One region of the Paenibacillus sp. FSL F4-0097 genome, then DNA from elsewhere that is predicted to be linked to it. Evidence: riboswitches for the same ligand, from Rfam matches in the RefSeq annotation. Region 1 holds a riboswitch; each other region holds the start of a gene.
What was found. Region 1 has a riboswitch for cyclic di-AMP ahead of MHH86_RS26490 (alpha/beta hydrolase). Riboswitches for the same ligand answer to the same signal wherever they lie in the genome.
Positions count from the first base shown of each region.

Region 2: it holds a riboswitch for cyclic di-AMP, as region 1 does, so the genes downstream of both, MHH86_RS00540 (C40 family peptidase) here and MHH86_RS26490 (alpha/beta hydrolase) in region 1, are expected to answer to the same signal.
Region 3: it holds a riboswitch for cyclic di-AMP, as region 1 does, so the genes downstream of both, MHH86_RS26035 (TrkH family potassium uptake protein) here and MHH86_RS26490 (alpha/beta hydrolase) in region 1, are expected to answer to the same signal.

Region 1 covers NZ_CP151965.1:5,893,154-5,904,050, forward strand. The annotation lists gene MHH86_RS26470 (AraC family transcriptional regulator) at 1-1,980, shown strand, start outside; gene gtfA (sucrose phosphorylase) at 2,067-3,509, opposite strand; gene MHH86_RS26480 (LacI family DNA-binding transcriptional regulator) at 3,884-4,876, shown strand; gene MHH86_RS26485 (exosporium glycoprotein BclB-related protein) at 5,078-6,892, shown strand; gene MHH86_RS26490 (alpha/beta hydrolase) at 8,263-9,090, opposite strand; cyclic di-AMP (ydaO/yuaA leader) riboswitch at 9,178-9,364, opposite strand; gene MHH86_RS26495 (hypothetical protein) at 9,684-9,857, opposite strand; gene MHH86_RS26500 (Nif3-like dinuclear metal center hexameric protein) at 9,942-10,700, opposite strand; gene MHH86_RS26505 (alpha-glucuronidase family glycosyl hydrolase) at 10,761-10,897, opposite strand, start outside.
Region 2 covers NZ_CP151965.1:110,576-121,472, reverse strand. The annotation lists gene MHH86_RS00570 (PBP1A family penicillin-binding protein) at 122-2,188, shown strand; gene MHH86_RS00565 (AbrB/MazE/SpoVT family DNA-binding domain-containing protein) at 2,394-2,867, shown strand; gene MHH86_RS00560 (YwhD family protein) at 2,947-3,453, opposite strand; gene MHH86_RS00555 (M1 family metallopeptidase) at 3,557-5,563, shown strand; gene MHH86_RS00550 (hypothetical protein) at 5,575-6,405, shown strand; cyclic di-AMP (ydaO/yuaA leader) riboswitch at 6,623-6,761, shown strand; gene MHH86_RS00545 (C40 family peptidase) at 6,819-7,247, shown strand; cyclic di-AMP (ydaO/yuaA leader) riboswitch at 7,610-7,752, shown strand; gene MHH86_RS00540 (C40 family peptidase) at 7,797-8,249, shown strand; gene MHH86_RS00535 (GNAT family N-acetyltransferase) at 8,438-8,923, shown strand; gene MHH86_RS00530 (cytochrome c) at 9,051-9,407, shown strand; gene MHH86_RS00525 (4a-hydroxytetrahydrobiopterin dehydratase) at 9,489-9,776, opposite strand; gene MHH86_RS00520 (hypothetical protein) at 10,005-10,298, opposite strand; gene motA (flagellar motor stator protein MotA) at 10,505-10,897, shown strand, end outside.
Region 3 covers NZ_CP151965.1:5,788,241-5,799,137, reverse strand. The annotation lists gene MHH86_RS26055 (YqzM family protein) at 317-475, opposite strand; gene trxA (thioredoxin) at 830-1,147, shown strand; gene uvrC (excinuclease ABC subunit UvrC) at 1,269-3,221, shown strand; gene MHH86_RS26040 (CPBP family intramembrane glutamic endopeptidase) at 3,320-4,996, opposite strand; cyclic di-AMP (ydaO/yuaA leader) riboswitch at 5,317-5,492, shown strand; gene MHH86_RS26035 (TrkH family potassium uptake protein) at 5,557-6,915, shown strand; gene MHH86_RS26030 (TrkA family potassium uptake protein) at 6,929-7,600, shown strand; gene MHH86_RS26025 (LysR family transcriptional regulator) at 8,125-9,027, opposite strand; gene MHH86_RS26020 (succinate dehydrogenase cytochrome b558 subunit) at 9,430-10,095, shown strand; gene sdhA (succinate dehydrogenase flavoprotein subunit) at 10,141-10,897, shown strand, end outside.

The DNA.
Region 1 (10,897 bases):
TTGTTCTACAACAAGCCTTCTATTTATGAGGTAACCGCAGCGATGTCCGATCTCGGAAACTACTTAAATTCCATGCCCTATATTGAATCCATCTATGTATATAATCCGAATAATGACACGGTTTATATTTCGGCAGCACAGGGCCAGAATGGCGTATTCACCACCCGCGAACTGGTGGACACTGAAATTATTCAGATGCTGAATCATTATCAGGATTACAAAACATTCACGCCGATTCCGCGAACCTATTCCATAAATGAACCTGAGAAGAAAACCATCTCAGTCTATACTTACCTCTGCTATGATGCCATCAATTGGGACCGCTCTATTAACTCTGCGGTTATTGTTAACATATCCGCGGCTTGGATCAATAAAGAACTGGCTAACGGCAATACACCCGGTAGTGGCAGTACCTACATTTTAGATGACCAAGGCCGTTTTCTGTCGGGGAATAAGCTGACACTGGAGAAGCTCTCCGGGGATGAAAACAGTTGGCTGGAGCATCAAGTAAAAGCACGCTCTGCCGGCTATTTTACTGCCCCTTTTAGAGGGAATAAATCACTGGTGTCCTATACTTCGCCCGATTCGCTTGGCTGGCAATATGTGCGCATTACTCCTTATGAGGTGATTACTGAACAGACCAATCATATCCGCAATACTACACTTCTGATTTCTATAATTATTCTATTGTTCGGTCTTGTTATTTCTAGAGTACTGTCCAAACGGCTTTATCTGCCGATTGATTCGATCGTAAGCCGAATGAACACCCTTGAGGCAGATAAACGCAACACCATGTTCACGATCAGGCAGAATTCATTACGCAATCTGGTGCTTGGCATTAAATCTCCTCATAACAGCCGGCAAAATGATGTTCAACAGCTGGGTATTTCTTTTAATTTAAACGAGGGCTACCGGCTAGTATTACTACGCATTGATGAGTACGAAGCTCTGCGAAAGGAACGAGGCTCTTATCTGCTTCCGTACAAGTTTGCCATCATGAATATTGCCTCAGAGATCTGTGGACAGACTTATCAGGTGGAAACTGTAGATATGAATGACGATAGCGTGGTCATGTTGCTTAGCAGCATGACCTCCACTGAACATCTGGATACCGAGCTGATTGAAGTGCTGCTGCGGCAGATCCGCGTGGCCTGCTGTGATTATCTAAAAATCGGACTGTCGTTAGTGTACAGCCCCATCAGTGATAATCCTGATGTACTAAACCGGCTGTACAGTCAGGCCAGAGAAGCTTCCAAACATAGACTGTTTTATGGTCATGGCAGCTTGATCAATGCTGAGCGCATTAGCGAGCTTCAGAACAATCTTTACTCCTATCCGGCTGACAGCGAGAAAAAGCTGGTCGATGCGCTCACAAGTGGCAGAACAGACGAAGCCCGCAGTCACTTCTCCGAAATGGTACGTGAAATGGAGCAATATCCCTATCATGTGCTGGAACTTACTGTTTCAAGGGTGACGCTAACGATTAAACGAATCGTCGATAACATCAAGAAGCTTAGTCCTACCTCCACCGAAGGGATGATGGTGATGCCTTCGCTTGAACATTATGAAACGATAGAAGAATTTGAAGCGGCTTTTTACCAGCTTTTCGATCATATTCAGGAATTCCAAGCGGATAAGCGCAGCTCCAAGCAAAGCGATCTAATCCGGCAAATCAACCAAACCATTCAGCAATCTTACATGGACCCTTGCCTAAGTCTGAACCAAATCGCGGATGAACTTAATATGTCTCCGATTTATGTCAGCAGACTTTATAAGCAGCAGACCCTAACCACTATTGTGGATGTCATCATGGAGGTACGGATGAAGGAAGTTTGCCGCCTGCTTGTAGAGAGTGATTTGTCGGTATCGGATATTGCTGAAGTAACTGGCTTCACCAGCAGTTCTTATCTCCACCGGATGTTCAAACGCAACTTCAGCCTTACACCAATAGAATTCAGACGGACCAAAAACAGTTCATAACATGAATCACCTATCCCCCAAAAAGAAGGGTGTTCCAGCAGCCATTAACCCAGCCTTTGGAACACCCATCGATATCATATGAAATATTAAAATACCTTCGCAATATTTGCTTCATTCTCACCTGCAAGAATGGTGTATTCTTTGGTCAACAGATTCGCTTCAAGCTTCGCCACACTGTTCTCATTTTTCCAAGTGATGTTCAGCTCATTCTCACTACCTTGTTCAATCTTGATCTCACCATCAAAAGCTGGACAGCTATTTCTGAATTTTAACAATGCGAACAGCTTTTGAACAACAGGACGTTGTACCTCAGCAGCAATTTCATCTTTAGAATAATAATGGCGGTTAATATTGCGTCCTTCTTTTGTGCTTTCGAGCAGCTCAATATCATTCTCGCCAGCGAATAGACCTACATAATAAATCTGTGGAATACCAGGGGCGAAGCACTGAATAGCTCTGGCCAAAAGATATGCCTGATCATCATTGCCAAGTGCAGAATAATAAGTGCAGTTAATTTGATAAATATCCAGATTATTATAAGCGGCGGAGCTATATTTTTTCTTAACATTCGCTCCTTGGCTATATAGGCTTTCTCTGGTCATTTCAGCTTCTTCGTCGGTCATCAGGTCCTTAACATCCACTACGCCGATGCCGTCATGCGTATCCAGGGTAGTGAATTGTTTTCTCGGACAGATTTCCAGCCAATGCGCAAGCCGATTTACTTTTCCACTATACAGAGCATGTAATACCAACATTGGCAGGGCAAAATCATAGACATAATAATCCTTGTCTGCAATCTTCAATTGAATGCTGTAATGCTCATGGATTTCCGGAAGAACAGTTACGCCATAAGGTTCTACTACTTCTTTAGACAAATTCAACATTTCCCAAATATCCGGTTCTACGAAAAAGCAGTTGGTACCGATCTTTTTGTTGGCATAGGCAAAAGCGTCCAGCCGGATAATCGATGCTCCTTTATCAGCAAGAAAGGTCAGATTGTCTTTCACGAATTTCTTCGTAGTTTCCGTAGTCACGTCCAGATCAATCTGCTGCTCATCAAACGTACACCAAACCTTTTCCTTCGTCCCATCTTTAAAAGTAACCTCTACGTATGGCGCCCGCGGTTTACGTTTATAAATTAAATCCACATCAACCTCAGTTGGTTCACCGTTAGGCCAGAAATCCTTGTAACGAATGAATAAATCCTTATATTCCGATTCATCCTTCTTCTCAAGGAAATCTTGAAAGTATGGAGACTGCTGTGAAATGTGATTGATCATGAAATCATACATCATGTAGAACTTCTGGCTCATCTGTTCAATTTCCGCCCAGTCGCCAAAAGCTGAGTCAACCTTGGTGTAATCCATCGGGGCAAATCCCCGGTCGCCCGAAGAGGGGTAAAACGGCAATAAATGAACCCCACCCACGACTCCTTGCAAGTGTGTATCCAGTACTTCGTTTAGTTCTTTTAAATTGTTTCCCATGCTATCTGCGTAAGTGATAAGCATAGCTTCATTTTTAATCTGCATATTGGAGTTCTCCTTCTATTTCAATTTATACACTCTTGCTTCATAAGTCAGAGAAATCATCAAACTAATGTAATTTAATGAAAGCGTTCTCCTAAGAATCCTGTTCCTCCCTAGATGAACGTTTATTCAAAACCAATTTTATAGATGCGCAAATAATATGTCAAACGTTTTCATATAATTATATTCATATAATATAGACAAAATTATTGATATTTAATATTATACCTGAATATTTTGTGGTAACGTATAACATACCTATTATAACTATCAAAAACAATCTATGCTTTTACAATTGTTAGTCTTGATTAGTGTCAACAATCCAAGAAACGTTGTAGAATATAGATTAGAGCATTTTATGAAACGGGGATGAGGGTATGGCAAGTATTAAAGATGTTGCCAAGGAAGCGGGCGTTGCTGTAGCTACCGTGTCCAGAGTAATGAACAACCGGGGATATATCAGCAAAGAGACGCGTAAAAAAGTTGAACAAGCGATGGACGCCTTAGATTATCATCCTAATCAAATCGCCAGAGCCTTACAGAAGAATCAATCCCTTTTTATTGGGATTATTGTTCCAGATTCGAACCACCCTTTCTTTTCCGATCTCATCAAGTATGTTGAAATGAGTGCTAATGAAAAAAACTATAAATTGCTAATATGCAATTCTCTTGACGATCCTGAGAAAGAAGCCAACTATATTAGCATGCTTCGCCAGAATCAAGTAGATGGCATTATCATGTGCAGCCACACCATGAATATTGAAAGCTATAAAAAGGTCCCTTTCCCTATTGTCTCTTTTGACCGTTTTATTTCCTCCAACATTCCTTGTGTGGGATCGGATAATTACCGCGGTGGTGAGCTAGCTACCGAACATTTGATACAGCTGGGCTGTAAACGGTTGCTACATATCTCCGGCCCGCTAGATCTGGATATTCTAGCGAATCGTCGTCGGGATGCTTTTGTCATCACTAGTATGAAACATGGTGTAACCTACGATATTATCGAAGGTGCGCATAATAAGCTTACCTTTGATTATTTTTGGTCCTTTGTCACCGAAAATATCTCTCCAGCCCAACTTCGAGAATATGATGGAGTATTTTGCAGTAATGATATTGTGGCTTATGCTTTATACATTTATGCTGAACAGCAAGGCATTCGAGTGCCCGAGCAACTGAAAATCATCGGTTATGATTACCACAGCTTTACCCGCATGCTTCAGAGTCCTAAATTGACTACCATAATGCAACCTAGTGATCGGATCGGGGTCATGCTGACCAATACTCTCCTGCAAATGATCGAAAGTGCTGACGGAGAGCTAATCAACAACACTACTGTAGACGTAACTCTTATTAAAGGAGAGACTACTTAACGTATCTATTAAAAAGGTAGACTACCGTAATTAGCGGTGGCCTTCCTTTTTTTGTATTGCTTCATTAATAACGACTTTCAGGAATAACGGCTTTCAGGGCAATTATTGTAACAACTTCCGCTTCTCAGAATATGCTGATTGGGCAGGTTCCCATTTTTTAAAGGAATGAACAGGAGAAGTTCAAGGAGGAGATATAGAAATATGCCTGATTACAGACCATTTAAAGGCGATGCTATCCTAAACAAGCATGGAAGGATCAGCAGTCCTATTAGAAAGAGGGAGTGTAACGCACTATTAAAAATAGTCACTGATCTCTCTGCAGTGGTACCCCCCGTACTTACGAATCCCACAACACTTCATATTGTCAATCTCCAAAGAGTGTTAAGAGAGCTATTGGAATTCTTGCATACTTCTAAGTTATGCAGCCCTTTTAGAACTGAGCTACTTTCTGTAGTAGAGATAACCATTGTATCGACCGAAGTCAGTCCCTTCTCAGTCGTAAGCGTTGGCACTAATCTTCAACTGCTATTAGCTGAGTTATTATCTTTTATTCTCGCCACGAAGATTGACCCTAATTGCAAAGATCAGCTGATTATTCAGATCAGACATATTCAGGCTTCTATTACACAAGCAATTGGATTACCTATTAAAGGTGTGACTGGACCTCAAGGGCCACAGGGACCACAGGGACCTCAGGGGCCGCAAGGATCTCAGGGGGTTCCGGGAGCAACGGGAACTACAGGGGCAGGGCTGCAAGGAATTGTTGCTTTTAATCCTGCATTAAGCCCTACTTATCCTGCCGGTCAAGTAGTAACCTTCAATGGTAGTACCTATATAGCTACTGTTGCGGGACCAACGGGAACACCTGGAAGTTCACCAGATTATTTATTAATTGCTGGGGGCTCCACAGGCCCCCAAGGACCTCAAGGCCCTCAAGGAACACCGGGACTTCAAGGACCTCAGGGACCGCAAGGGGTAGGGCTGCAAGGGATTGTAATCTTTAATCCTGCACAAAGTCCTACTTATCCAGCAGGTCAAGTAGTAACCTTCAATGGCAGCACCTATATTGCTACCGTTTCTGGACCTACTGGAATACCCGGGAGTTCACCAGATTACTTGTTAATCGCTGGTGGCGCGATGGGACCTCAAGGACCACAGGGTGTGCAGGGGATTCAAGGGCCAACAGGTGCGCAAGGACCAGCGGGTCCAGGCGTAGGAGCAACTGGAGCGACTGGCTCGACTGGCGCTGCAGGCTTGGCAGGCCCTGCTGGTGCAACGGGCGCGACTGGTGATCCCGGTGCGGTCGGCGTTGCCGGAGCTACGGGTGCAACGGGTGCGACTGGTGATCCCGGTGCGGTCGGCGTTGCCGGAGCTACGGGTGCAACGGGTGCGACTGGTGATCCCGGTGCGGTCGGCGTTGCCGGAGCTACGGGTGCAACGGGTGATCCCGGCGCGGTTGGAGCTACTGGCATTACCGGAGTCACTGGTGCAACCGGTAACGGTGCAATTATTCCGCTGGCATCCGGAGGACCTATTATTATGACCACGGTTTTAGGTGGTTTGGTGGGAACAACAAGCCTTGTAGGCTTCGGAAGTTCAGCCACAGGCATTTCTCTTGTTGGCGGTAATATTGATTTAACAGGTACTCTCCTTGGACCGCTTATCAACTTTGCATTCTCGACTCCTCGTGCAGGAGTGATAACATCCCTTGCTGCTTATTTCAGTAATACCATAGCTTTATCGCTGCTTGGTACTACAATAAATGTAACAGCACAGTTGTACCAATCGGCCACACCAAATAACACATTTACTGCTATTCCAGGGGCATTAGTAGCGCTCCCACCTATCACAGGTACTATTAATCTAGGAACTTTTGTCAATGGAATTACAAATGATATCAATTTTGCTGTAACACCACAGACACGTCTGCTTATGGTATTCTCAGCCACTGCTACAGGCCTCACCCTTGTAAATACAGTCACTGGTTATGCAAGTGCTGGCTTTACGATTGTATAATCATTAAAACAAATTCAAAAAAAGGCATCTGCCATTCCTTCTAAGGAGTGATAGATGCTTTTTTGGTAATATACGGTACACTTACTTGATCTTTCGGACTCAACTGCCGCTATTCGTTAATTTATCCCTGTTTAGAGAGATCATCGGACCTGAGAGGCGCTATTGGGCAGAAATGGTGCTCAATAGCGTCTATTTTGTACAAATAACGCCTATGGGGTCCAATATCAACTCAAAAATAGGAAAATGTTGCAAATAAGAGCGCTTGAGTCCGATAGTCTGTCAATGTCACTCCCCGCTCTTCTTCTCTCCTACTCATGTCCGGAGGCTGAATCCCTATTACCGAAACCTTCCTTTCCTTTGGTCTCGATCAGGAGCTGCAGATACGCTGCTTATTACACCTCCTTCTATACACTTACAATCACTACTTAGAGTCTACTGTTTCTTTCCCACGTCGGATGAGCTGCTTACTATGCCTCCCTCTATACACTTACCTTAACTACTTAGGTCTACCGTACTCTCCCACGTCGGATGAGCTGCTTACTACGCCTCCTTCTATACACTTACCTTCACTACTTAGGGTCTACCGTTCTTTCCCACGTCGGGTGAGCCGCTTACTATGCCTTCCTCTATACAATTACCTTAACTACTTAGGTCTACCGTACTCTCCCACGTCGGGTGAGCTGCTTACTACGCCCCTTCCATACACTTACCTTCACTACTTAGGGTCTACTGTTCTTTCCCACGTCGGGTGAACCGCTTACTACGCCCCTTCTATACTCTTACCTTCACTACTTAGAGTCTACTGTTCTTTCCCACGTCGGGTGAGCTATATTTGATGCTGTGGTAGGGTAGGGACATTAAGTGGCGTTCTAGGTACAATATGCTTGTAAATGTTCAACATCCACCGGTTAGTAAAATACCAAAGGCTGGCTCATTCGTAGATTTCACTACTGATGAGCCAGCCTTTAGTTAGATATCCATTATATTAGGGAAATCCTCCCTAATATTCATCGATAATCGTTTTAAAATAAGGTTTTTAGGGAAATCCTCCCTAAAAATTCATGCAAATACCCATTTATGGCTAAAAACACCCTATTATTAGGGAGGATTTCCCTAATCCACGTTCTAGGAGCCATAATTCCCTTCACTTTAGGGAGAATTTCCCTAATCCACGTTCTAGGAGCCATGCTTTCTATCACTTTAGGGAGAATTTCCCTAATTCACGTGCTAGAAGCCATAATCACCTTCACTTTAGGGAGAATTTCCCTAAAGTTCTACCCAGAAAGACGTCCCATAGCCAGCTCATTCCCCCTGGCTATGGGACGCCCTTTTCCACTTAAACGCTTCGCTTGTAAAGGTCTCCCTATAGATCAGCTAATCTGCTGACTGCCCTGCTGCTTCTCTAAGAAACGTTGAAGAATCGCATTGAATTGCTCCGGCTGGCACAGATTACTTGGATCTAATGCGTTCGGAATAATCGCCAACTGCGCATGTGGCAGTTGGGACACCATTTCCTTCATACAATTCACTCCAAATTCATTAAAGTCCCCTACAATACATAAAGCAGGACGTTTAAAAGCCTTTAAGCATCTGGTGTAATCAACATGGCTCGTAGCCAGCCTTTGCCGATAAAGCTCCCGGGGACGTTTGTCCAGCAGCCCTCTTCTAATCTCATTGTAGGCCAGACTCCAGCGCTCTCGGTACATCATCCGAATCGAAGGCAACACCAGCTCGCTTGGGAGATAATACATTAGCAAACTACAATATGCTGCCATAGTTTGTATTTTCCCTACAATTGTTGATCCATGAGTCCTACAGAAGCTGTCTGCGACCACAATGGCTTTTACACGCTCAGGATATTGTTTGGCAATATGCTGAACGACTAAGCCACCATAGGCGATTCCTACAAAAACTGCTTCACGAATACCTAGGTCATTCAACAGCATAATCAGATCCAGACATTGCGTCTCAATAATCTCATGTGGGGCCTCCAGCAGTTTACCAGACTTACCATTCCCCCGTAAATCGCACAAAATCACTTTATATTTATCGGAAAAATACTCCAGCTGTGGTTTGAACATACTGTGTGTTAATCCATGTCCATGGATAAACACAACCGGAGTGCCAGTTCCATTGATTTCATAATAGAGCGAAGTTCCGTTCAGTTTAGCGATAGGCAAAGGTAACACCTCTTTCATAATAAATTCTACGACTATATCTGCTTAAAAACGCAGCAAAAAACCACAGAGGGATTCTCTGTGGCTATTCATCACTAAACACGCCATTCATCCTCTCTCCATACGCTTACGAGGTTAGCTGTCGGATTCGGGCAGTGAGAGTTGCCCTACCTGCAGGGATGCATGTTATGCACCCGGAACAGGATTCACCCCATAACCAGTGCCGACTCTCACATCGGCTGCCAGTTGTTGGTTCCCCCGCTTTCCAGAAACGGAAATTAAGCGGATTGCTTATGTAATTGTAAATTTAAGATAATTGTCAGTTCTGAGATGAATCATACTCTTGTAAGGTTTGCTTGTAAAGGAGGGCTCTGGTCAAAATAATGTTGAAAGCAATGCTTTTCATTTCATATTGAGCATACTCTTCATTTTCTCTTTCTTTTGCTCTTGTTTACTCGTTTTATTTAAGAAAATGGCTCTGAACCAAGCCAAACGGAGGTTAAAACACCAGTACTTTCTATATAAAGGCCATCCTTTTCACTGGAGATATGAAAAAAGCTAAGCAGAATCAGAGATATTCCCTGTCCACTTAGCTCCCTTTTACAATACTATGGCTACAAAAGATCGGCGTTTTTCAATGCATGCTCCCAGCTTGGAAAAAAGAACAGCGCACTTCTCATAAGCTCTGGGTCGCTTTGCTTTACTTGTTTTTTACTGATCGAGCTTCCGTCGCTTTGCAGCTTTTTGATCCGACTTAATACTTCATCAGCCTCCAAAGGAATTTCCATTGAAACACTCCTTTCTCAGTGACCTGTTTCCCTTCATTTTCTCCATAATATGTTTATTTATTCCGTACTCTTAATTTCCCCAGATTAAACCATCTGATAGATGGGTTGTTCAGCAATGAACCGGGTAGGAAGCATGGGATATTTGTCTGCTAAGATTTCAGCTAAATATTTCATTCCCGGCGCTTCACTCTCCGCATGACCTAACATGATGAGCGCTTTAGATCTGCCTTGGTGCCCTGCATCCCGCACATATTCCGGAGTCTCCCACTCTGGTCCCTCACCAGCAATAATTAAATCAAGATTGTGATCATTAAAAAGCGGAATAGCCATCGTCCCGCCTCCTCTGTAACCTACTAATATCCCTACGCGTTTGCAGGAAAGAGACAGGTCACCGGCAGCGCGTACATAAGAGATCCCTAGCTTACTTTTAATATATTGAGCAGCTTCCAGTACAGTCATAGCAGGAATAGTGAGAATCGTAGCAGCTGCTTGCTGCTCTTCCACGTATGCGGACCAATCTAGTTCTCGCAGTAAACCCACCATAATTCCATCCGGCTTTTGCCGATGCCAATAATCATGATAACGAAAAATAGCAATTTGGGAATGTTCGATCAGACTTTTTTTCGCATGATAAACCGGATCACCTTCTAACCACTCGCTCGCCGCATGATGGCTATAAAATACACCTTCATGCGTGATCAGCAAATTGGCTCCTAACGCTATTGCTTGCTCCACAACATTTTGTGTGGCAGAGAAGGCCGTAATAATCCCTGTGACTTCAGTTTCCGGTTCCCCTGGGTTCAGAATATCCACAGTCCCTTCTACCTGTTCCACAGTTCCCATTAAATCTTCCAAAATCGCTCTAATCGTGAGGCTCACTATCATCATCCCTCGATTCGAAATCTAATAAATCTTTCTGCCTTTAAGATCCTCAATTCCGCTCTTGCGGTAAAAATACGTATTGATCCGATCTCTCCATTCCTGCGCATGCTCTGCTTGCTCTTCAAGACGTTGCTTCACTTGCATATACAATCCACTAT
Region 2 (10,897 bases), 1.2 Mb from region 1:
GAGATGATGGCCTATCTACCTTAAACAATCACAAAATAGAAACAATTTGTTACCCTCCATATCCCTAATGAATATCCTTCCAGATCCTTCCCCATAATATGAGAGAAAGGAGTCTGGTGCCATGACACGCGAATCAACGAATCCACCGAAACGAAAAAGCCGCTTCCGGCGTTTATTTCGGCTGCTGGCAGCCTTGATCATATTATTTGTATTAACCACCGGAGCTCTGCTCGGTTATCTATATCAAAAAGATCTTCCACCGATTAGCGATGATGTGCGCTCCAAGCTGTTTGACTCCCGGGGCAATATTCTTGCCACCTTTACCTCAGACGGCCGCAGCCGCGAACCCGTCAAATTAAGTCAAATTTCTCCCCTGCTCATTGAAGCTACACTAGCAGTCGAGGATCGTAAATTTTATGAACATTCCGGATTTGATCTGAAGGGGATGGCGCGAGCTGTTCTAGTCAATCTGGAAGAGGGAAACCGGTCGCAGGGTGCTAGTACGCTAACTCAGCAGCTCGCACGTAACCTCTACCTATCCCATGAAAAAACATGGACGCGCAAGGCTAAAGAAGCTGTCTATACGATGCAGTTGGAGATGAAATACAGCAAAGATGAAATCCTGAACATGTATTTAAATAATATCTACTATGGCCACGGTGCTTACGGCATTGAAGCAGCCTCACGGATGTATTTTGGTAAATCTGCAGCGGATTTAGACCTGGCAGAGAGTACCATGCTGGCTGGGATTCCAAAGGGACCTACCTATTATTCACCTTACAACCACATGGACAATGCTAAAAAGCGCCAGAGAATCATCCTGACCGTCATGGCCAATTTAGGCAATATCACTCAGGAAGAAGCGGGACAAGCCGTCCAGGAGAACTTAAACTTCAAGCCGCAAGGACAAAAGGATACGCTTGTAGTTGCGCCTTATTTCCGGGATTATATCCGCAGTTTGGCCATAGAGTCTCTCCACATCAGTAATGATGAGCTGGAGCAAGGCGGATTAAATGTCTATACCACCCTTGACCCTGACATGCAGCATGCCGCAGAAAATGCCGTTGACAAAGAGATGGATCAAACTAGTGATCTGGATACTGCACTTGTATCCATCGATCCTCGCACCGGTTACATCAAAGCAATGGTCGGCGGAAAAAATTATCGTACCAACCAGTACAATCATGCTTTGGCCACCACACGCCAGCCGGGTTCTTCCTTTAAGCCGATTATGTATTTGGCCGCACTCTCATCCAAAGAGATGACAGGACTTTCGGTCTTTAATAGTCAGCCAACGATGTTTCATTATGATAACAACCGCAAAACGTATCAGCCCCGAAACTTTGGGGATAAGTATCTGGGTGAAATTAATATGCGGCAAGCTATCGCAGCATCCGATAATATCTATGCTGTTAATACAATTATGAAGATCGGCGCGGATAAAGTAAGCGAGATGGCTGCGAAGATGGGCATTGACAGTCCACTTCAAAGCGTACCTTCACTGGCACTAGGCACTTCACCGATCAGTCCGCTTGAAATGGCTGCAGCTTTCACTGTAATTGGAAACGGCGGTCAGAAAATGCCGATCACAGCCATTCTAAAAATAACCGATTCAAATGGCATGGTCCTGTATGAAGCACCTCAACCCAAAGGAGTAACCGTCGTAGAACCTTCAGCTGCCTATGTACTGACTCGTTTAATGGAGGGAGTATTCGAGACTGGGGGGACGGGTAATCGTGTGGCTTCGATAATCAAACGTCCGGTAGCCGGCAAGACCGGCACCACGGATACAGATGGCTGGATGGTAGGTTTCACCCCGGAGCTATCAACTGCAGTCTGGGTTGGTTACGACAAGGGGCGCGACATCGCAACTACCGACGGACGGCGCGCAGCCCCCATTTTCGCCCAATTTACTGAAAAAGCGCTGGAAAATGTCCCTCCAAAAATTTTCCCTATTCCAGATGGAGTAGTCAGCGTATACGTCAATCCGCAATCCGGCAAACTTGCTACAGCAGCATGTCCCGACAAAGAACTGGAAACTTTTATTAGTGGAACTGAGCCCACCGAATACTGCGAACTGCATGGCACAGGCTCCGCTCCTGCTGTCGATGACACACAAAGTAAGGTAGATTCTGCTGAAGAAAACCGTTCCCTGTGGAAGAACATTAAACGCTGGTGGTTGAATTAGCCTCTTCATTTATATTGAAGGGGTTTTTCCTTTTTTATAAGTTATATATTGTAGTAACAACAGGATTGCCAAACTCAAATATCACTTATCGCACAAGGGATGTAACCGTTTTATTTATTATGCTTACCCCATTCTCTTAACTCTCAATTACTGCTATAATAGTTATTAGAAACCAAAATATAATGATGTAAATGAGGGACATGGGATGAAGGATACAGGCATGATCCGGAGTTTAGACAGTCTTGGGAGAATTGTGGTTCCCGCAGAAATCCGTATGACGCGTAATATCGACATTGGTGATCCTATCGAATTTTTTGTTTTAGACGAAAAAATCATCGTCCTTAGGAAGTACACCTCGACAGAGTGTACATTTTGCAGAAGCCACGACCATGTCACCTACTATAAAGAGCAGTTTATTTGTAGCAACTGTCTAAAAGAAATTGTCGATCCTGAACGCATGTCTCAATTGCCAGAGTCACGTGAAGATTTTGTTGTTGAGGCATCGGAGCAAAACACCAGTATCCGAAAGTCAAAGACAGAGGAAATGTGCCAACGCCTAGAACAAGCTATTGAAGATCATCCCTATGCCAACCAAAAAGAGCTTGCAGAAATCCTCGGTATTAGCCAAGCGAGAGTGAGTCAGCTCAAACGCAAGCTTAGCAGCACAAGCAAATCATAAATTAAAAAAGCTTCGACGCTCCTATTTCCGGAGGTCGAAGCTTTTTCTATATCGGATAACCCTTCTGGAGGCTCCTATACTATTCAGTCAGTGCAGCTTTAAGCTCATCTGAGGATGCATTCCACCATGCTTCATTATGAGAGATCAGAAGGGATTTGAGCGCCGACTTCTCAATGGCTCCAAGCCCTGCCACATCGATCTTGCGTTTAAGAGCTGCATCCAGCTTATTGACATGCTCGGCAAGAATTTTCCATCCGCGGCGCGCTTCTGTATCAATCCACATTTCACAGGCTGTGATTCCACCATAAAATTGAGCTTCCAATGTACGGTCTACCGCTACCCATACCACCCAAACCTGTCTTCCATTCGGTACATCTTCACGATTCATGGAAAATTTAATTCCTTTTTCCACTTTGCTCTTGGCATGCATGGCACCGATATCAATAACCGCCACATCACCATCAATAATGACAGGTGAAACGTTGTTGAGATCTATAGAGCCTGCTCCAAAGCCTTTATGTTTACTTTTAGCGTTCACAATATTTAAGGCAATCTGTTTCTTGCCCTCCGGTTGTATGTTGTCCACGAGTGCACACCCTTCCTCTTACGAATAATTTAATTTTAGCTAATAATGCGGCGATTGCAAACATATACATCCCGTAGATGCTTGTCACGGGAGGAATCACACTATGAAGTCACTGTCATTAAAGTACATCATCTTTGCGACCCTGGCCATCCTCGCGCTGCTAGGAGGAGGAATATGGGCCTTTTCAGGGGATAGCTCTACAGCTTCTGTTACTAGCTTTGCTTCAAAAGAGGCCAAGTCCTCCAGCGGCACAGCGCCTGCAGCCGTACCACAGCAGGTATTGCCTGAGAGCGCGCCCGTCCCGGCAGAGGAGGCTTTAAGCCAGCGGGTAGTCGAGTATCACATTGATGTCCAGCTTGTTCCTGACACAGAAACCTTAAAAGCTTCTGAGACAGTAACCTGGACACACCCCGGAGTAAAGCCAGTAAGTGATTTATATTTTCACATGTATCCAAATGCATTTGCCTCATCAGATACCACCTTTATGAAGGAATCCGGGGGGACGCTCAGAGGCGACAGCATGCCTGAGAACGGCTTCGGAAATATGACGCTGACCGATCTGCGCACGACAGAAGGAACTTCGCTAATGCAAAGAGTGCAATATGTCCAACCTGATGACGGCAATATCAACGATAAGACGCTCCTAAAGGTACATCTTCCTCAGCCTGTTAATGGTGGGGAAAGTGTAACACTTAAGCTTCAGTATGAAGTCCAGCTGCCCAAAATCTTTGCTCGCATGGGTGCTTCAGGTAACTTCGTTATGGCTGGGCAATGGTTTCCTAAGCTTAGTGTATACGAGCCTAAGGGCACACGCGGAGTTAAAGAAGAAGGCTGGGACCTGCATCAGTATCACGGGACTTCTGAGTTTTACAGTGATTTTGGCATCTTTAATGTAACGATTGCCGTCCCTTCCAACTATACGGTGGCAGCGACCGGATTTCCTGTAAAAAATGCCAAGCTCAAACAAGATCAGAAAATATATCAGTTCTACGCCGATGATGTCCACGATTTCGCTTGGGCCGCTTCCCCTGATTTTACAGTAGCTGAGGAAGCCTTCTCTACGCCGGAGGTGCCTGGAGTACGAATTAAGGTGTATCTCGACCCACTACACAAAGATTTAAAAGAGCGTTACCTTCAGGCTGCCAAGGCTGCCCTGACCTACTTCAGCAAATGGTATGGTCCTTATCCCTACTCTACGCTGTCTATTGTCGTCCCACCTAAGGAGGGCAACGGTGCTGGAGGAATGGAATACCCTACCCTTATTACAGCCTTTGGGGCCGCGGATTCTTCTCCAGATACCTCACTTGAAAGAACCGTCATTCATGAAATCGGCCATCAATACTTCTACGGTATGGTAGCCAGTAATGAATTCGAGGAGGCCTGGCTGGATGAAAGCTTCACTTCCTATGCCGAAGACAGACTTATGGAGCAAGAATACGGTATCAAGTCTAATTTGCCTTTACAGGCCAGCCTGGTGACTATACCTGAGCCGTTAAATCTGGAAACGTGGAAATATGCAGGGGCGGATTCCTATAGCCGAAATGTTTATATCCGCGGCAAGCTTGTACTTAAAGATATCGAACGCCAGGTAGGTACCAAAGCAATGAACAACATCATGTCCTCCTACGCTCGTAAGTTCCGTTTCCAGCATCCTGCTACGTCAGATTTTCAGAAAGTCGTTGAGAAGGTAACCAAAAAATCATGGCAGGCCTATTTCGATGATTACATTTATGGTGATGGAGCGCCTGACTTCTCAGTAGATACGATTACTTTTAAAAAAAATAACAGCGGCGATGCTCCAAGCTACGAATCATTAGTGAAGATTTCAAACAAAGGGAGCCATTACGTTGATGTTCCCGTGAAATTCACATTCGCCGACAGCTCTTCGGTGCAGCGGGTCTGGAACGGTGAAGGAGCAGAGACTACGTTTCAATTGTTAAGCGATAAGCCTCTTCTCTCTGCTGAGATTGACCCTGAACATTCCATCTTATTGGAGAGCAAACATCTAAACAACTTTAGGCTGGCGGAAATAGAGCCCAAGACGCTCTCTCGCTGGACATTAAGTGTAACTAAACTACTTGAAACCGTGCTCGGAACTCTTGTCTGGTGAGGTGAATGATTGTGAGAACATCGATAACCCGCGGCTGGCAAAGCATGAAGGAGCAATTTTATATTTTAATTCTGCTCTTCATCTACCGACTGATCTGGGGCTACTTTATGTATGGTTTCATCCGATCTGCTATTATTCCAATTCTACTGCGCTATCCGGATAAAGACGCCGGAGGCAGCGGTATGGGCAGACTGTTGTATTATATCGAGGGACAGTTCAGCTTGAATACGGACCCTGCGATACGCACTTGGTTATGGATGCTTCTGGCGCTTGTTGTCTTGCGACTTCTGCTTTCCCCTTTCATAAGGGCAGGATTGCTGCATGAGCTCCACCAGGAGCGAAAGGGCGAGCGTGGACTGTTCTTTTTCCCTGGCATGAAGATCTATGGACTACCTGTCTTAGTCTTTAGCCTAATCGAATGGGTGCTGACCCTGCTGCCGCTTTACTGGCTTGCTCCAAAAATGTACGGGCTGTTCTTATCCTCTTTGTTTAACTACGCTTTGTTACTTCATTTAGTACCATACGTATTGGCATGGCTTATATATATTTTTATCGTGCGCCTGTTTCTTCTATATATGCAGTTTGGTTACACCGGCGGTACAGGAATGTTCTCCTCACTGATCATCTGCTTGCGGTCACTGATTCCTGCTATAGGTGTTTCCATTGTACTTGGGGCGGGAGGCCTGCTCTTACTGCTAGTGTGCGGACTGACGGGTCTGTTCTGTCCCGGCCTACCGGCACTTATAATACGGCAAATCTCACCACTACCTTCTACGCTCTTAAAAATGTGGGGAATCTCTGCACAATATCATCTATGGCGTAGCAAAGCATTTCCACAATAAATCAACCTTATTTGACATAATAAAAAGGTCCCAATTCCTGTATTCAGGAGCTGGGACTTTTTCTCATTACGGATAACTTAAGAGTATTTGCAAAATCGTAAAAGCTCTGTTACAATAAGTCCTGTGCTATTAGTAACAATTTTGTAATCAATTGAAACGATTCCTACATAACTAAATGTATTTATCGTAAGTGTAACTGTCGAAACGTCATTCTCTGGTGCTTAACACGCCTAATTCCTTTGCACCGGGAAGTGGGGGAACCATATTTTGGGTGAATTGATCTCGCTTTACAGGGATCATAGGGAATCTTCTACCGAACCCTTAAGCTAACCTCGCAGGCCTTGGAAGGAGTACATCTTTTGAAAAGACATAATTTAAGAAAAAAATGCGTCGCTGCGGCGCTAGGACTTGTAATGGCATTATCTATTGGTGGAGGAAGCGCCTTTGCCGACTCTAAAATGGACTCTGTAATCTCAAAGACTATTGGAGTTGCCTATAAAACCGGAGGTACAAGCACTGCCGGATTTGATTGCTCTGGATTTACAAAGTATGTATTCAAGAATGTGGGTCTTACTTTACCTCGTACATCAAAAGCTCAATATAGCGTTGGAACTGCTGTATCCAAAAGCAATCTGCGTTCTGGTGATCTAGTGTTCTTTAACACACTTGGCAATGGAGTATCCCATGTCGGCATTTATGTTGGAAACGGAAAATTCGCACAATCGTCCTCTTCGCGTGGAGTGACCATCACTTCACTCAGTCAGGCCTACTGGGCCAATCGTTATGTTGGCGCTAAAAGAGTAATGAGTACTTCAGCTTATCAAGCTGTAGCCTTCGATTGAAACCTTCCTCACAACTATAACCTCACAATTACAACTATATGAACCTGAATCTGATTATGCCCGTAATCAAATTCGGGTTTTTCTTTATTCCATAATATATTTTTACACTATTAGAGCCCAATTGAAACACGTTTATTTGATAAAAATTGCAATTATATTAAAAATTAGGTCATTATTAACGCTTACATATGCCTTTCTACCGTAAAAATGCCAATTTTTCTGCATTAATATGTTAAAAACGATTGCCAAGCGGCTTTCTGTTTGTTACAATTAGCGCAGTGAGATTTTAGTAACATTTTTGTAATCATTAAGTTGTTATTTACAAAGGTTTTGTCATGTATTGATTACAAGCTAATCCTAATCAACAGTATGAGCCGAGTTTCCTAACTATTAGGAAAACGGGGGAACCAACTTTGGGTGAATTGACCTCCATTATATAGAGGGGTCATAGGGGACCTTCAACCGAACCCTTAAGCTAACCTCGTAGGCATTTGGAAGGGGTATACACTTTTGAAGAAGAAGTTAGCAGCAGCAGTACTAAGCTTTTCCATCATCCTCACCATCGGAGCAGGAAGCGCTTTCGCAGATTCCAAAATGGATAAAGTGATTGACAAGGCCATCGGTACTAAATACGTATCCGGCGGTATATCCACTAACGGATTTGATTGCTCCGGATTTACAATGTATGTGTTTGATAAGATTGGCATTAACCTTCCACACCAATCAGGTTCCCAATATCAAATGGGCACAGCAATCTCCCGTGATGATATAAGAGCCGGAGACCTTGTATTCTTCAATACAAGTGGCAAAGGTGTCTCCCATGTCGGCATTTATGTCGGTGAAGGTAAGTTCGCACACGCTTCTACCTCACGCGGTGTTACGATTAGCTCTCTGAGTGATAGCTACTACGTGAAACGCTACGTTGGTGCCAAGCGCATTATGAGCACAGACGCTTACCAATCGGTTGCTGCTGAATCGGAAGACAATGATGATGTGCAATAAATAACGTACATAGGCTCTTTTCCAAGGTACTCTTGGAGGAGAGCTTGTTTTTTTGTCTTATTACTTATTTACCCCTCTCATAATTTGTAAAACATTCCCCTCATATAAAGTTTCTGAGTCGAACCTCCCCCATTTTGTATATAATTAGTAATATAGCAATGTCCTCGTGAAAGGAGATCGTTGACCTTATGATAAACCCCTCGGTAACTTTTCATGTTGTTCCTATGGAGGCAATTCACGGAGAAGCTATTTGTAAGTGGAGCTATACGCCCCCATATAATATTTATGGCTGGATGCCGTGGGAGCAGATGCAGGCTCTTGGCATCGAGTTTGGTGATCCGCAGCTCCGGGAGGAACAATATATCTCCATATTAAATGAAAATAAGGTTTTGTGCGGATTCGCACAGTTGTTCCCGATGGAAGGAGTCGTCCGTTTAGGAGTTGGGATGCGCCCCGATCTATGCGGCCATGGTTTAGGCAAACTATTCGTAGATGCCATCGTCCAGACAGCCTTGAGTCGTTATCCTGATCGTGAGATAGATCTGGAAGTCCTGACCTGGAACCAACGCGCCATTCGAACTTATCAAAAATGTGGATTTACGATTACAGATACGTATGAACGCCGCACACCTACAGGAGACAAACCTTTTTATTGCATGGTCTATGACAAATGATATTAAATACCAGATATTTCATAAGAATGATTGTATTCTCGTTCATTTTTTTGTCACAAACCCTATGATAACGCTTCACCATAAGCTATAATGTAGGGAGCAGCTTACATAGAAGGGACGAATTGGGATGCAGAAATGGATCATGAGCGGTTTGTTTTTTGCCGCCTGTGCCTTTGCGGTAGTACTCATGTTTACACTTCCGGGTAAAGAAGAGGTAGCAGAAGAAAATAAGCCCACGATGCCGGTAGTTCAACTGGACGCCGCAAAGGCAGAAGCAACCGTGAAAGCCAGCTGTATCACCTGTCACGGCGATCAGCTTCAAGGTGGAGTTGGACCAAGTCTTCAGAATGAAGGCGGTCAGCATGACGCTGAGGAAATCTACAGCATCGTCACCAAAGGACGTGGCCAAATGCCTTCCTTTAAGGAGAAGCTAGCTCCTGAAGAGATCGCCAACGTCGCACTCTGGCTCTCAGAGAAAAAGTAACCAGCCAAGCAACCAAAAACGCCCGTGTATGAGATAGGTGACTATCTGTGCACGGGCGTTTATTTTATGATTTTGGCTAAACTAATGATTTTTTTCAAAGGCTTCATTAAATTCATGCGCCTCTCGAAGATCTAGAGCTGTAATCCCATCTTCTTCATTAGATTTCAGGCGCAGGGTAACTGTTTTATAATCAATCGTAATATGTGGATGGTGATCGAAGGCTTCTGAAATCGTGGCTACTTCATCAACGAACGCAATGCCCTTCATATATTGGCTGAACATATATTTTCGCACCATAACATTATCTTCCAGTTTCCAGCCCTCCAGCTTGGTGATCTCCTCACGCAGTTCCTCTTCCGTAAATAACAATTCGTTTCCTCCCTTACAAAAAATTGCAGTAAAGTGCGTAGTTCCCTTTACTTGTCTTAGGCGTTAAACAAAACATCCCTTAGCTTCTGAGGTCCAAGGGATGTGCCAGGATAAAGGCGATATTTTCGATTAAATGTATTCACAAATCCCAGCGATTATAACTCGGCTTTATCAATTTTAACACGGGCTACTAACTACGGGCAAATTACGTCCAGACGTCTCCTCTGCCTAAATCAAAACTACTGAAGCCAAATCCTCTTCGCCAACTAGAATATTAATGCGGTGCGTGTCCTTATCGTAAATAATTACGCCGCTCCCCACTTCAATCATAGGTTCATTACCCAGCGCGAAGAAAAGATCCTCAGCCAATGCTTCCCATACCTCCAGCTTTGATTCTTGGGGTAGTTCCTGCCACTCGTCCGGATCCATCTCAAAAAATAAATATCCATCGGAAATTCGTCCGACGGCTTCGGTCAAATCGGTTAGAATTTCACCGTAATCTCTACCATGCTTTACACCCACGTATATCACTCCGTTTTCTTCACAGATGAATAATTACTTACCTTATCCATTATAGCCGAAAAAATGACTTCACAAAAAACCGAATGATGTCGATAAATAAGAATATACGTTAATTCGGTTTCGCACAGAGTGCCCTGCCGCTGTTTCAAGGATGATATACGCGGCATTGTCGGAACACATCTTAAATCTCACGGACGAGGTGCAAAATGGAAATTTCAACAATAATTGGTTTAATTTTTGGTTTGGTTGCTGTAATCTGGGGCATGATCCTCAAGCACGCTCCACTTCATGCTTTGGCCACACCCGCTGCTTACGTTATTATCTTGGTGGGTACGGCAGCTTCTATTTTCATGGCCTTTCCTTTCAACGAGGTCAAAAAGATTCCAAGTCTGTTCAAAATGATTTTTATCAAAAAGAAATTAATCAGTAAACCCGAATTAATCACTATGTTCATGGAATGGGCTTCTATCACACGGCGTGAAGGTCTGTTGGCTCTAGAATCAAAGGTCGATGAAATAGAAGATAACTTCCTCAGAAACGGCATGCGGATGATTATTGATGGAAATGATCAGGATTTTGTCCGCGATGTCCTCATGGAG
Region 3 (10,897 bases), 100 kb from region 1:
AGCAGATTGCCAGCCGACGACTCGCATTTTGTCTCTGTGCCCAAGGGATTGAAAACCCTCTAGTTTAAAGGGGAAAACAGGGGAATTGACTAATTCGTTCATAGCAGGGAATATCTCCCTAAAAATGAACTGATTCGTCAGCGAAAATAGATATTCTCCCGATTATTAGGGAGGAATTCCCTGATTCTGTTCATTTATAGCAATTATCGGCTATAATCAGGGAGGTTTTCCCTCATTATTCTCAAAAAAAGAAGCCGTCCCATAAGTAGCATTCACTACTTTTGAGACAGCTTCTTTTTATTGTGCGATGATTCCTTTACTCCGAGAGAATGAATTTAAGGATGACCATTCCGAAAAAGACAACCGTCATAAACGTGGTCATTCCGAAAAATCCGGTCATTAAATCCCCAAGATCATTGCGGGGTTCTTCGTTGATATGTTCTCGTGGGTCCCGTACTTGCGCGTTAACATCCATAGTTTCTGCCTCCTTACAGGGACAAGCCCTGTATTGTTAGATGCAAATTGACATTAGTTTTATGAAATAAGTCATTGACAATTAATGCGCTTTATTTAAGTATACCGAAATGCTGGGGAGGTTGTAAAGAAAAGAGTACGTAAAAAAAATACATTGAAGGCAATATAATTGCGAGTGATATTTCACATATCCCATAAAGATATGTTATACTTGTAATGTGTCGGTAAGTGGTAATTTGGTTATCATATTACATGAAACAATTTATTAACTCATATTTCGGAGCAGCTTCCATGAACTAAGCTTTGGCTTAAGATGTGCGTAATGCTTCGCAAAACTTAAAGGAGGAACAATATCATGGCTATCGTGAACGTGTCTGACCAATCCTTCAGTAACGAAGTGGAAGGTCAAGGTACTGTAGTAGTAGACTTCTGGGCTCCTTGGTGTGGTCCTTGTAAAATGCTCGCTCCAATCTTGGATGAATTGTCCACAGAGCTGGGAGACGACGTGAAAATTGCAAAATTGAATGTGGATGAGAATCCGGAAACGGCTTCCCGTTTTGGTGTTATGAGTATCCCAACTCTGATCTTCTTCAAAGACGGTCAACCGGTAGATAAAGTTGTGGGACTGAACTCCAAAGAATCCCTGAAAAATATCGTAGCAAAACATCAATAATTGATAGATGCTACTGTTCGGGCCTCGGCCCTGCCACTCAGCGCCTTCGGTTCATTCCGGAGGCGTTTTGTGTGCTGAATGCCAACTAATCATGGGTCCAATTTAGCTGGAGGGGATCATTTTGGACAATATCCGCAATAAACTGGCACTACTACCCGATCTGCCTGGCTGCTATCTGATGAAGAATCAGGAAGGCACTATTATTTATGTGGGCAAAGCGAAGGTACTCAAGAATCGGGTGCGGTCTTATTTTACAGGCAGTCATAATGGTAAAACGCAGCGGCTTGTCGCTAATATTGCTGATTTCGAATACATCGTTACGTCCAGTAACATGGAAGCGCTCATTCTAGAGTGTAATCTGATTAAGAAACATATGCCGCGTTATAATGTGCTTTTGAAAGACGACAAGACGTTTCCTTATATAAAAATAACGAATGAAACTCACCCGCGCCTTGAGGTTACACGCCGGGTGATTAAAGATAAAGCAAAATATTTTGGCCCTTATCCTAATGCTTATGCTGCTCAGCAGACAAAAAAGCTCCTAGATCGTATGTACCCGCTTCGTAAATGCGGTGTGATGCCAAAGGAGGTCTGTCTTTACTATCACATGGGCCAGTGTCTGGCACCGTGTGAGAAGGAGGTTCAGAAATCCGAGTATGAGCAGATTACGCAGGATATCGCTGCTTTTCTAGGCGGAGGTCATGAGGCGGTTAAAAAGGATTTACAGCAAAAAATGCAGGAAGCTGCTGAGGAGTTATATTTTGAGCGGGCGAAGGAACTGCGGGATCAGATTATCCATATCGATGCATTGATGGAGAAGCAGAAGATCAACACTACAGATACTAAGGACCGGGATGTATTTGGTTATGCTGTAGACAAGGGATGGATGTGTGTACAGATTCTGTACATGAGACAAGGGAAGATGATCCAGCGCCATTCCTCCGTGTTCCCGTTCTATGGTGAAGCCTACAGTGACTTTATGTCTTATGTGACGCAGTATTACAGTGATAATCCCGCTTTGCCGCAGGAGATTCTGCTGCCGGATGTGCTCGATGAGGAGTCTCTGGCTAATAAAGAGGCTAAACCTGAGATCACGATAGCTGCTCCAGCAGAAGCGGATTTACAACAGGGTGAAGATACTCCTGAATCGGCTGAAGAGGCTGAGGCACGTTCGACGGCGGCGGAGGAAGCTGCTGCAGCTGGGATCGTGGATGCCGCCGGCGGCGCCTCCATTCTGCAGGAGTGGCTGGGCATTAAGGTGCTTGTGCCACAACGCGGCCTTAAGAAGCAGATGGTTGGCATGGCCTGTCAAAATGCAAGAGTGGCTATCGACGAGAAATTCCGGCTGATTGAACGGGATGAAGAGCGTACCTCTGGAGCAGCGATCAGCTTAGGTGAGAGCTTGGGTCTTGAACGCTTGAGCCGCATTGAGGCGTTCGATAACTCGAACATTCAGGGGACTAACCCGGTCTCAGCGATGGTTGTCTTCATTGATGGCAAGCCTGCACGAAAAGAGTATCGTAAATATAAGGTTCGTACGGTAGTGGGTGCGGATGATTATGGAACGATGCGCGAGGTCATTCGGCGGCGATATGAACGGGTATTGAAGGAGAATCTTCCGATACCGGATCTTATCGTGGTCGATGGCGGGAAAGGGCAAATCTCCTCTGCTATTGATATTCTGGAGAATGAGCTGGGATTATTCATTCCGGTCTGCGGCCTTGTTAAGGATGATAAGCATAAGACGGCTCAGCTTTTGGTTGGAGATCCGCCAGAACCTGTCGCGCTAGCCCGGGACAGTCAGGAATTTTACCTTTTGCAACGGATTCAGGATGAGGTCCATAGGTTCGCGATCACCTTCCACCGTGAACAGCGCGGGAAGTCCATGGTTACCTCCAAGCTGGACTCTATACCTGGTATAGGTGAGAAGCGCCGTAAAGCGTTGCTTAAGCATTTCGGATCGCTTAAGAAAATTAAAGAAGCCTCCGTGGATGATTTCCGTACACTTTCTATTGGAGAAAAGCTGGCAAGACAAATTCTTGATGCGCTCAAGGACGAAGAGCCAACCTCATAGCAATGATGACAAAAGAAAAAGGGTATCACAGCAGCGACTAAAGCTGCTATGATGCCCTTTTTTTAATTTGGTTATAGGATGTACACTATTTTATTTTCTTAAATCAAAGAAGAAGGCTCCACCGGCTTAGGTTTCTGTGGTGGATTAAATCGATAGACGATGTAAGCGACTATGAACGGCATAATAATCGCGAAGATACCCGCGCCTACATTTACGCTCTCCTTCATAAAGATCAGCGTAGCGCCCATCAGGATGCTGTCAAACACGACGTGGCTGAACATGACAGCAATAAATCCGTAACGAAGGAAAATATAACTGAACAGCAGCCCGATTACGGTCAGCTCAATGGGACGGGAGCTGATGGGATAGATCGGATATAACGTATGGCCAAACGCCCAAACCAGCGTGGTGATCAAGCAAGCGACAAAAGTGTTCCGGAACACCTTTTTCAGCATAGGAATTCCGAAAAAGCGATAAATGGCTTCCTCAGATAAACCAGCGAGCCATGCGACGATAGGCAGAAGCCAAGCATATCTCATGTTATAAGGAGATTGGGTGGCGTCTGTAGTAGACCAATTGTGCAAGGTAAACGATAATATGATGAACATAACCGTCTGCACCCCTAGCAGAACGAAAGCCCAGATGTAACCAGCCCGGATACTGTCCAACACATATTGTCCATAGCCGGGCTCTTTGGCGCGGGGCCAAGGGTTCATGCCTTCCTCTTTTCGCCATAAGCCATTGCCGCCCACTAAAGAGAAGTAGAGCAAGGAGGACATCAGCAGGCTGTACAAAGCATAAATGATAAACATAATGACAGAGGTAATCTGTGCTTCTAGCCCTTCGCCCGTAGATTCAGGCAGCATATTATAGGTGCTGATCATCATGATTACAAAATAGGCTGAGCTTAGGAATACTCCACGTTTAAAGGAAGTATGCTCTCTTCTAAGAATACTGTAGACGAGTGCCAGAATTCCTAAAATCAGTGTGGGTATACCGTAACCGAATAATGTTAGCTTTTCCGCTAAAGAGGTCTGTCCTTGTACGTAGGAGGTATGCCAAGCTGGTGCAGTGAATCCGGCATTAAAGCTGGAGACCTGCTCTCCACTGAAATCAAAATAATAGTGCAATAAGGATTCGCCGACCTGAACAGTACTATCCGTATACACTAGCCCATGGCTTCCTGTATTCGATTCAATTTGTAGCTTGGCAGGATTTACTTCCCATTCCTGAAGCCAAGGACGAGCAAGATTCTCCTTCTGCGCTAGAGTGAGGTCAGCTCCCTTGTCCTCTTTTGCACCAACGGAAGCAATGCCAGCCCCCTCTTCGGAGGCAACTTTTGCAGCCTTTGAGAAAGCGACAATCTCGCCGGTATACATATTGAGGTCAACAATGATTTGCGGCTCTTGATCCGCTGACGGAGTAAGCGTTGCACGAAAGACATCAAAAGGATATTTTTGATCCAATTTTTTCTTGGTATAGTCCTCCACAAGCTTCTCGCGAGACATATAACCATAAAAGGAAGAGTCCGTCTCGTAAAGTACATTCCATTGATCGTTTGGTGCTTCGGTGTAATTGAGCTTTTGTTCTGCGAATAATACGGCTTGGTCACGGGCTTCTGCCTTGCTAATGACGGTGGTATCTTCCCCTGTAGAGCTGCTTAGCAGCGAAGGGGAAATCTGAAACATAATAAATAGAATAAGACCGATAATGCCCGAGATGATGAGCCTCTTGGAGAGGGCACGTTGCTGTAGGGGCTGGCCGACGGGATTCATGTAACGCCTCCTTGTTATGTACTGACAATATTATGTTCCATTATAGTATTAGTGCCTGGCTGGTTACAAAAAACATTATATGTTCTTTTTATGGGTAATAGAGATAGTATAGAATAGTCATGTGAATTTATACCATGAATTTTATCGTGTTCATTTGTGTACGAATGGTGAGAATCGGTGTAATTGCAGGGAAAACACGGAAAAGTGATGAGAAAAGGTACTCCATTTGATGCAGTCTCTTTAAACCGCATTTTTTCATGTGAATGAGCATTAATTGTGTCTTTGTGAATTCACTAAATAACGTATATAATTTGTATGCAATTGTATAGTAGCCGAATTTCTGGTGAAAACGGGGGAACCATAAGAAGTGATGAAAAGTGGAGTGTACAAGATAAATGGCACTTTCATCAGGGGTGAATTTCGTTCTAGGAACGAATAGGGCAGCCTGCACAGTCCGAATCCGACAGCTAACCTCGTAGGCTAATTTACTGCAGGAACCAAGTCAGCATTGGTTTTCCAGTGCTTTTTTTGTTGGAATTTTTGATAAGAAGGTGAGCAAAGTGGCTTCACAGTTTCGCAGGATTTCTGAATTTAAGTTTCTGAAGCTCTCGCCGCCGCAGATACTGGTGCTTGGTTTTGCATCGATTATTCTGATAGGGGCCTTGCTGCTTATGCTGCCCATCTCAAGCACAAGCGGGAATTCCGTAGAATTTATTGATGCATTATTTACTTCAACTTCGGCAACCTGTGTAACAGGGCTTGTTGTGCTGGATACCGGAACTTCGTTCACGATTTTTGGGAAAACCGTAATTATGATCCTGATCCAGATCGGCGGCTTAGGTTTTATGACCATGGCCACTCTATTTTCACTGGTGTTAAAGCGTAAAATATCTTTGCGGGACAGGCTAATCCTACAGGAAGCCATGAATCAAGGCTCTATGGAAGGAATTGTGCGGCTGATCCGAAGAGTCCTTATATATTCTCTTGTCATAGAAGGCTGTGCCGCTTTGCTGCTGTCTATTCGCTGGGCTTTTGATATGCCACTTGGAAAAGCGATTTATTTTGGCGTATTTCATGCGGTGTCTATGTTTAATAATGCGGGGTTCGATATTTTTGGGGATTTTCGCAGTTTAACTGATTATGTATATGATCCGCTTGTGAATATTATTGTGATGTTTCTGATTGTCTCCGGCGGGATTGGTTTTATTGTAATGTCAGATCTGGTGGAGTTTCGGGTAACCCGCAGGCTGTCTCTACATAGTAAAGTTGTCCTGTCCACCAGCACAGGGCTGATTCTGATCGGAGCTTTGGTTATTTTTATATTCGAGTTTACTAACACTCGTACCCTGGGTTCACTGAATTTTGGCGGTAAAATATTATCAGCCTTCTTTCAATCCGTGTCTCCCCGTACGGCTGGCGCGAACACAGTTGATATTGCTGGACTTCGGCAGGCTACACAATTTTTTATAGTGATTCTTATGTTTATTGGTGCTTCTCCAGGCTCAACGGGCGGCGGGATCAAGACAACAACCTTTACGATGATGATTGGTGCTGTTATTGCTATGCTGCGTGGACGGGAAGATGTTGTGTTGTTCCGTTATCGGCTGGCTCAAGAGCGCATCTACAAGGCATTAACGATCACACTGCTGGCTTTGTTGTTAATCGCCTCTGTGTCGATGATACTCTCCACAACTGAAGACAGTAATTTCTTGGCAATCTTGTTTGAGACGACCTCCGCCTTTGCTACGGTAGGACTGACTATGGGGCTAACTCCGGAACTGTCAGCGATCGGTAAGATTCTACTCTGTCTGACGATGTTTGCAGGTCGGCTAGGTCCACTAACCTTAGCGTATGCACTCGGTCCCAAACAGGGTAAACCATTGTATAAGTATCCGGAAGGTAAAATAATTATTGGATAGGAGTTAATTAGAAATGAAAGCACAGCAATTTGTAGTAATCGGCTTAGGTCGCTTCGGTTCAAGCCTGGCGCTTGAGCTGATGGAAATGGGCTACGAGGTGCTCGGCATTGACCACCATGAAGAACGCGTGGAGGAAATGAGCGATCAGCTGACGCATACGGTAGTAGCAGATGCTACAGATGAGGGAATTATGCGCTCGCTTGGTGTACGGAACTTTGATTGTGGGATTGTTGCGATTGGTGACAATATGGAGAGAAGCATTCTGGCGGCCATTTTGTTAAAGGAGATTGGAGTCAAGCAAGTGGTGGCTAAGGCAATCTCCATCCTTCATGGCCGCGCATTGTCGCGGCTGGGGGTTGATCGGGTTATTTTTCCGGAGCGGGATATGGGGATTCGTGTGGCACACCAGCTGGTGACGCCCAATTTGCTGGATTATATTGAACTGTCCAAGGATTATAAAATTGTCGAGCTGACCGTGCCATCCTGCATGAACGGCAGAAGCTTGTCCGATTTAAATACAAGAGCTAAATATGGCTGCAGCATTGTTGCCCTAAATAGGGAAAGCGGAATAATCGTCGCTCCAACTGCCCATGATTATTTAAGTGAAGGCGATGTTATGGTACTCATTGGTCCTAATGAAAGTATTGACCGTTTTGAGAGTGAAGTTGTGAACCAAGAATCATAGTAAAAGAAGCTGACTCAAAAGTAGTGAATTCTACTTGGGGGCAGCTTCTTTTTTATGGAGTAAAGAGTAGGAAAAGTAATGGATTTTACTATGCCATATGACTATAGATCACGCGTAGTGATCTGTGCTATTGGGGTGTGTGGTGGGCGAGTTACTAGGTGTGATATTCGTACGGCTGTAGTAGATGATTTGTGGTATCTGTGACGGTGGACTATGGGCGATATGCGTTCTTTGTTTGTACGATGTACAGATTGGGTGTGAACTAATTAGGGAAAACTTCCCCGAAAATAGCCGCTATTCGCTCTAAATGAACGAAATTAGGAAATTCCTCCCTAATAATTAGAAGGATTCCTTTATTAGTTACTGAATCGGCCAAAAATTAGGGAAGTTTTCCCTAATTATAAGTCTTATGAACAAAAATCTCTGAATTTTAGGGAGAAATCCCCTAATTTTTCGATAAGTGCTTCACTTATTGCCTCATTTGGAGATCAATAGGTGCGCCCCTTGATTCATTTGGTCCGGCTTTACTGCTCACGTTCTGTCAGAAACATCTCTTCGGTTACTTGCACCAGACTGCGAGCAGCCGTGCTCATGCTTCCATCGTCACGGTAAATCAGGCAGGTGGTCCGTTGAGTCTGCTCCAGCTCCTTGATATGTAGGGACACCAGTCCGCCGCCGTTCAGCAGCTCTGGACGCAGATAAGACTTTGGCAGCAACGCAGCCGCTTTGACAGTCGGAAGCAGCCGCACGATGGCTTCGAAGGAGTCAATCTCCATACGCACATCGGGATCAATCCCGCAGCGCTGGAATAGATCGTCCGTCAGGCGCCGGTACCAGGTACCCTTTGAGAAGAGAATCATAGGCAGCCGGGATAGATTATCCATGGTTAGCTTGGAGGATAAATTTAAAGGATGCTGCTCTGAGACGACCAGTCGCAATTGATCCTCAAACAGAGAAATGCAGCGTAACCCGGGTTCTTGAATAGAGGAAGCGATCAGACCTACATCTGATTTCCCCTCACTAACTGAGGATACGATCTCATGCGTTCGGCCTGTAATCAGCTTCAGCTCTGCGGCCGGATATTTGTCCATATAAGCGTTTACCAGCGGCGGAAGCGTGGTCTGCAGTGAGGTAAGACTAGCCCCCAAGGTGACAAGCCTTGGCTCCCCCTCTTTGAATTTAGAAAGGGCTTCCAGAAACTTGGAACGCTGCTGCCGTTGTTCAAGCGCATAGGAATAAGTGAGACGCCCAACCTCGGTTAACTCCAGTCGTTTGCCATAACGATTAAACAGTGCGACCCCCAGACGTTCCTCGAGTTTAGAAATTTTGCGAGACAAGGCGGGCTGGGATAGATTGAGCTGGCGTGAGGCCCGGTTTAAGCTGGAATGTTCCACAACTGCTGCAAAAACATCTAAATCGTCAAACATAATTGAGTTCCTCTCCTAATGCGATGTACGATCAGTAGTGATGAAATTCATAGCCGTAAGAGTAACTGTTCTTATTACATAAGGAAAATCAGGTTATGTCGGAAAATGTTGTTTCGCTAAATGAGAATTATTATCATATAAAATCTATTCTTATGCGTTTATTGTATAACGTTTAATAATTAGATTGCAATTCCCTTATAAGCGAAAAAAGAGTAACATGAAAAGTGACACAAGATATTCACATTTTGTGAAAAATAAAACTTAGTCCGGTAAACTCTAGGATAACGGTAAATTAAGGAATTATGTCATTGGATTGTCAACGTTATCCTGTGTCAAATGTAGTTCCGGCGGTGAATACCCATTAATGAAAACGCTGTTTTAATCGGAAAGGGGTTACTTTGTATGAAAGGATTTTATTCCAGAAAGATTCATTCCTTGCTAGGCGTTATCCCACTTGGAGCCTTCTTCATTGAGCACATGATGACGAATTTTGCGGCTGTAGAGGGTGGCGCTTCCGGTTTCACTGACAGCGTGTTATGGCTGAACAGCTTACCGCTCGTCTTCTTCCTGGAATTGTTCGGTATATGGCTTCCTCTGCTGTACCATGGGGTATACGGACTTTATATTGCGTATCAATCCAAGCCGAACTTGAACCGTTTCAACATTGAAAGAAACTGGCGTTATACCCTGCAACGGATTACAGGTATTGTTACCTTTATCTTTATCGTCTGGCACTTGTTCCAAACACGGGTTCAGGTGGCAGTGGGTAATGTGGAGCACGAAGAATTAGGCGGTCTCATGCACGATATCGTGACTCAGCCACTTCTGCTGACACTGTATATTATCGGTATCGTTGCTGCATGCTTCCACTTCTCGAACGGTCTCTGGTCTTTCTTAATCAGCTGGGGAATTACCGTCGGTCCTCGTGCACAGCGGGTATCTTCTTACCTCTGTCTTGGCATATTTGTCTTAGTAACGTTCATGTTTCTGATTTCGCTGGTTACTTTCCGTGACAGTGAATTTCAAACTGCAGCAACTATTGCCCAGTCCATAAAGACCTTCATTTAATTTAAGAATCCTTTCTGATATTTTCGATAAAAGGAGTGAACTATCATGGCAACATCCGATATCATTATCGTGGGCGGCGGTCTGGCCGGCTTGATGGCTACCATCAAGGCAGCGGAAGCTGGTGCGCATGTCCATTTATTCTCATTAGTTCCTGTAAAAAGATCACACTCCGTATGCGCGCAAGGCGGCATCAATGGCGCGGTAAATACAAAAGGTGAGGGCGACTCCCCTTGGGAGCATTTTGACGACACTGTCTATGGCGGTGACTTTTTGGCGAATCAGCCGCCGGTTAAGGCGATGTGTGAAGCTGCGCCAGGTATCATTCACCTTATGGACCGGATGGGCGTTATGTTCAACCGCACACCGGAAGGTCTGCTCGATTTCCGTCGTTTCGGCGGAACGAAGCGGCACCGTACAGCTTTTGCCGGCGCGACAACAGGCCAACAGCTGCTGTACGCGTTGGATGAGCAGGTGCGCCGCTGGGAATCTGAAGGTCTCGTAACTAAACGCGAGAACTGGGAGTTCCTTTCGGCTATCATCGACGACGAAGGTGTATGCCGCGGCATCAGTGCCCAGAATCTTAAGACGATGGAGATTGAGACTTTTCCTGCGGATGCTGTTATTTTGGCAAGTGGCGGGCCGGGTATTATTTTTGGCAAAACAACGAACTCCGTTATTAATACAGGGACAGCTGCAAGTGCGGTGTACCAACAGGGCGTACATTATGCCAACGGAGAATTTATCCAGATTCACCCAACCGCTATTCCGGGAGATGACAAGCTCCGCCTGATGTCGGAATCGG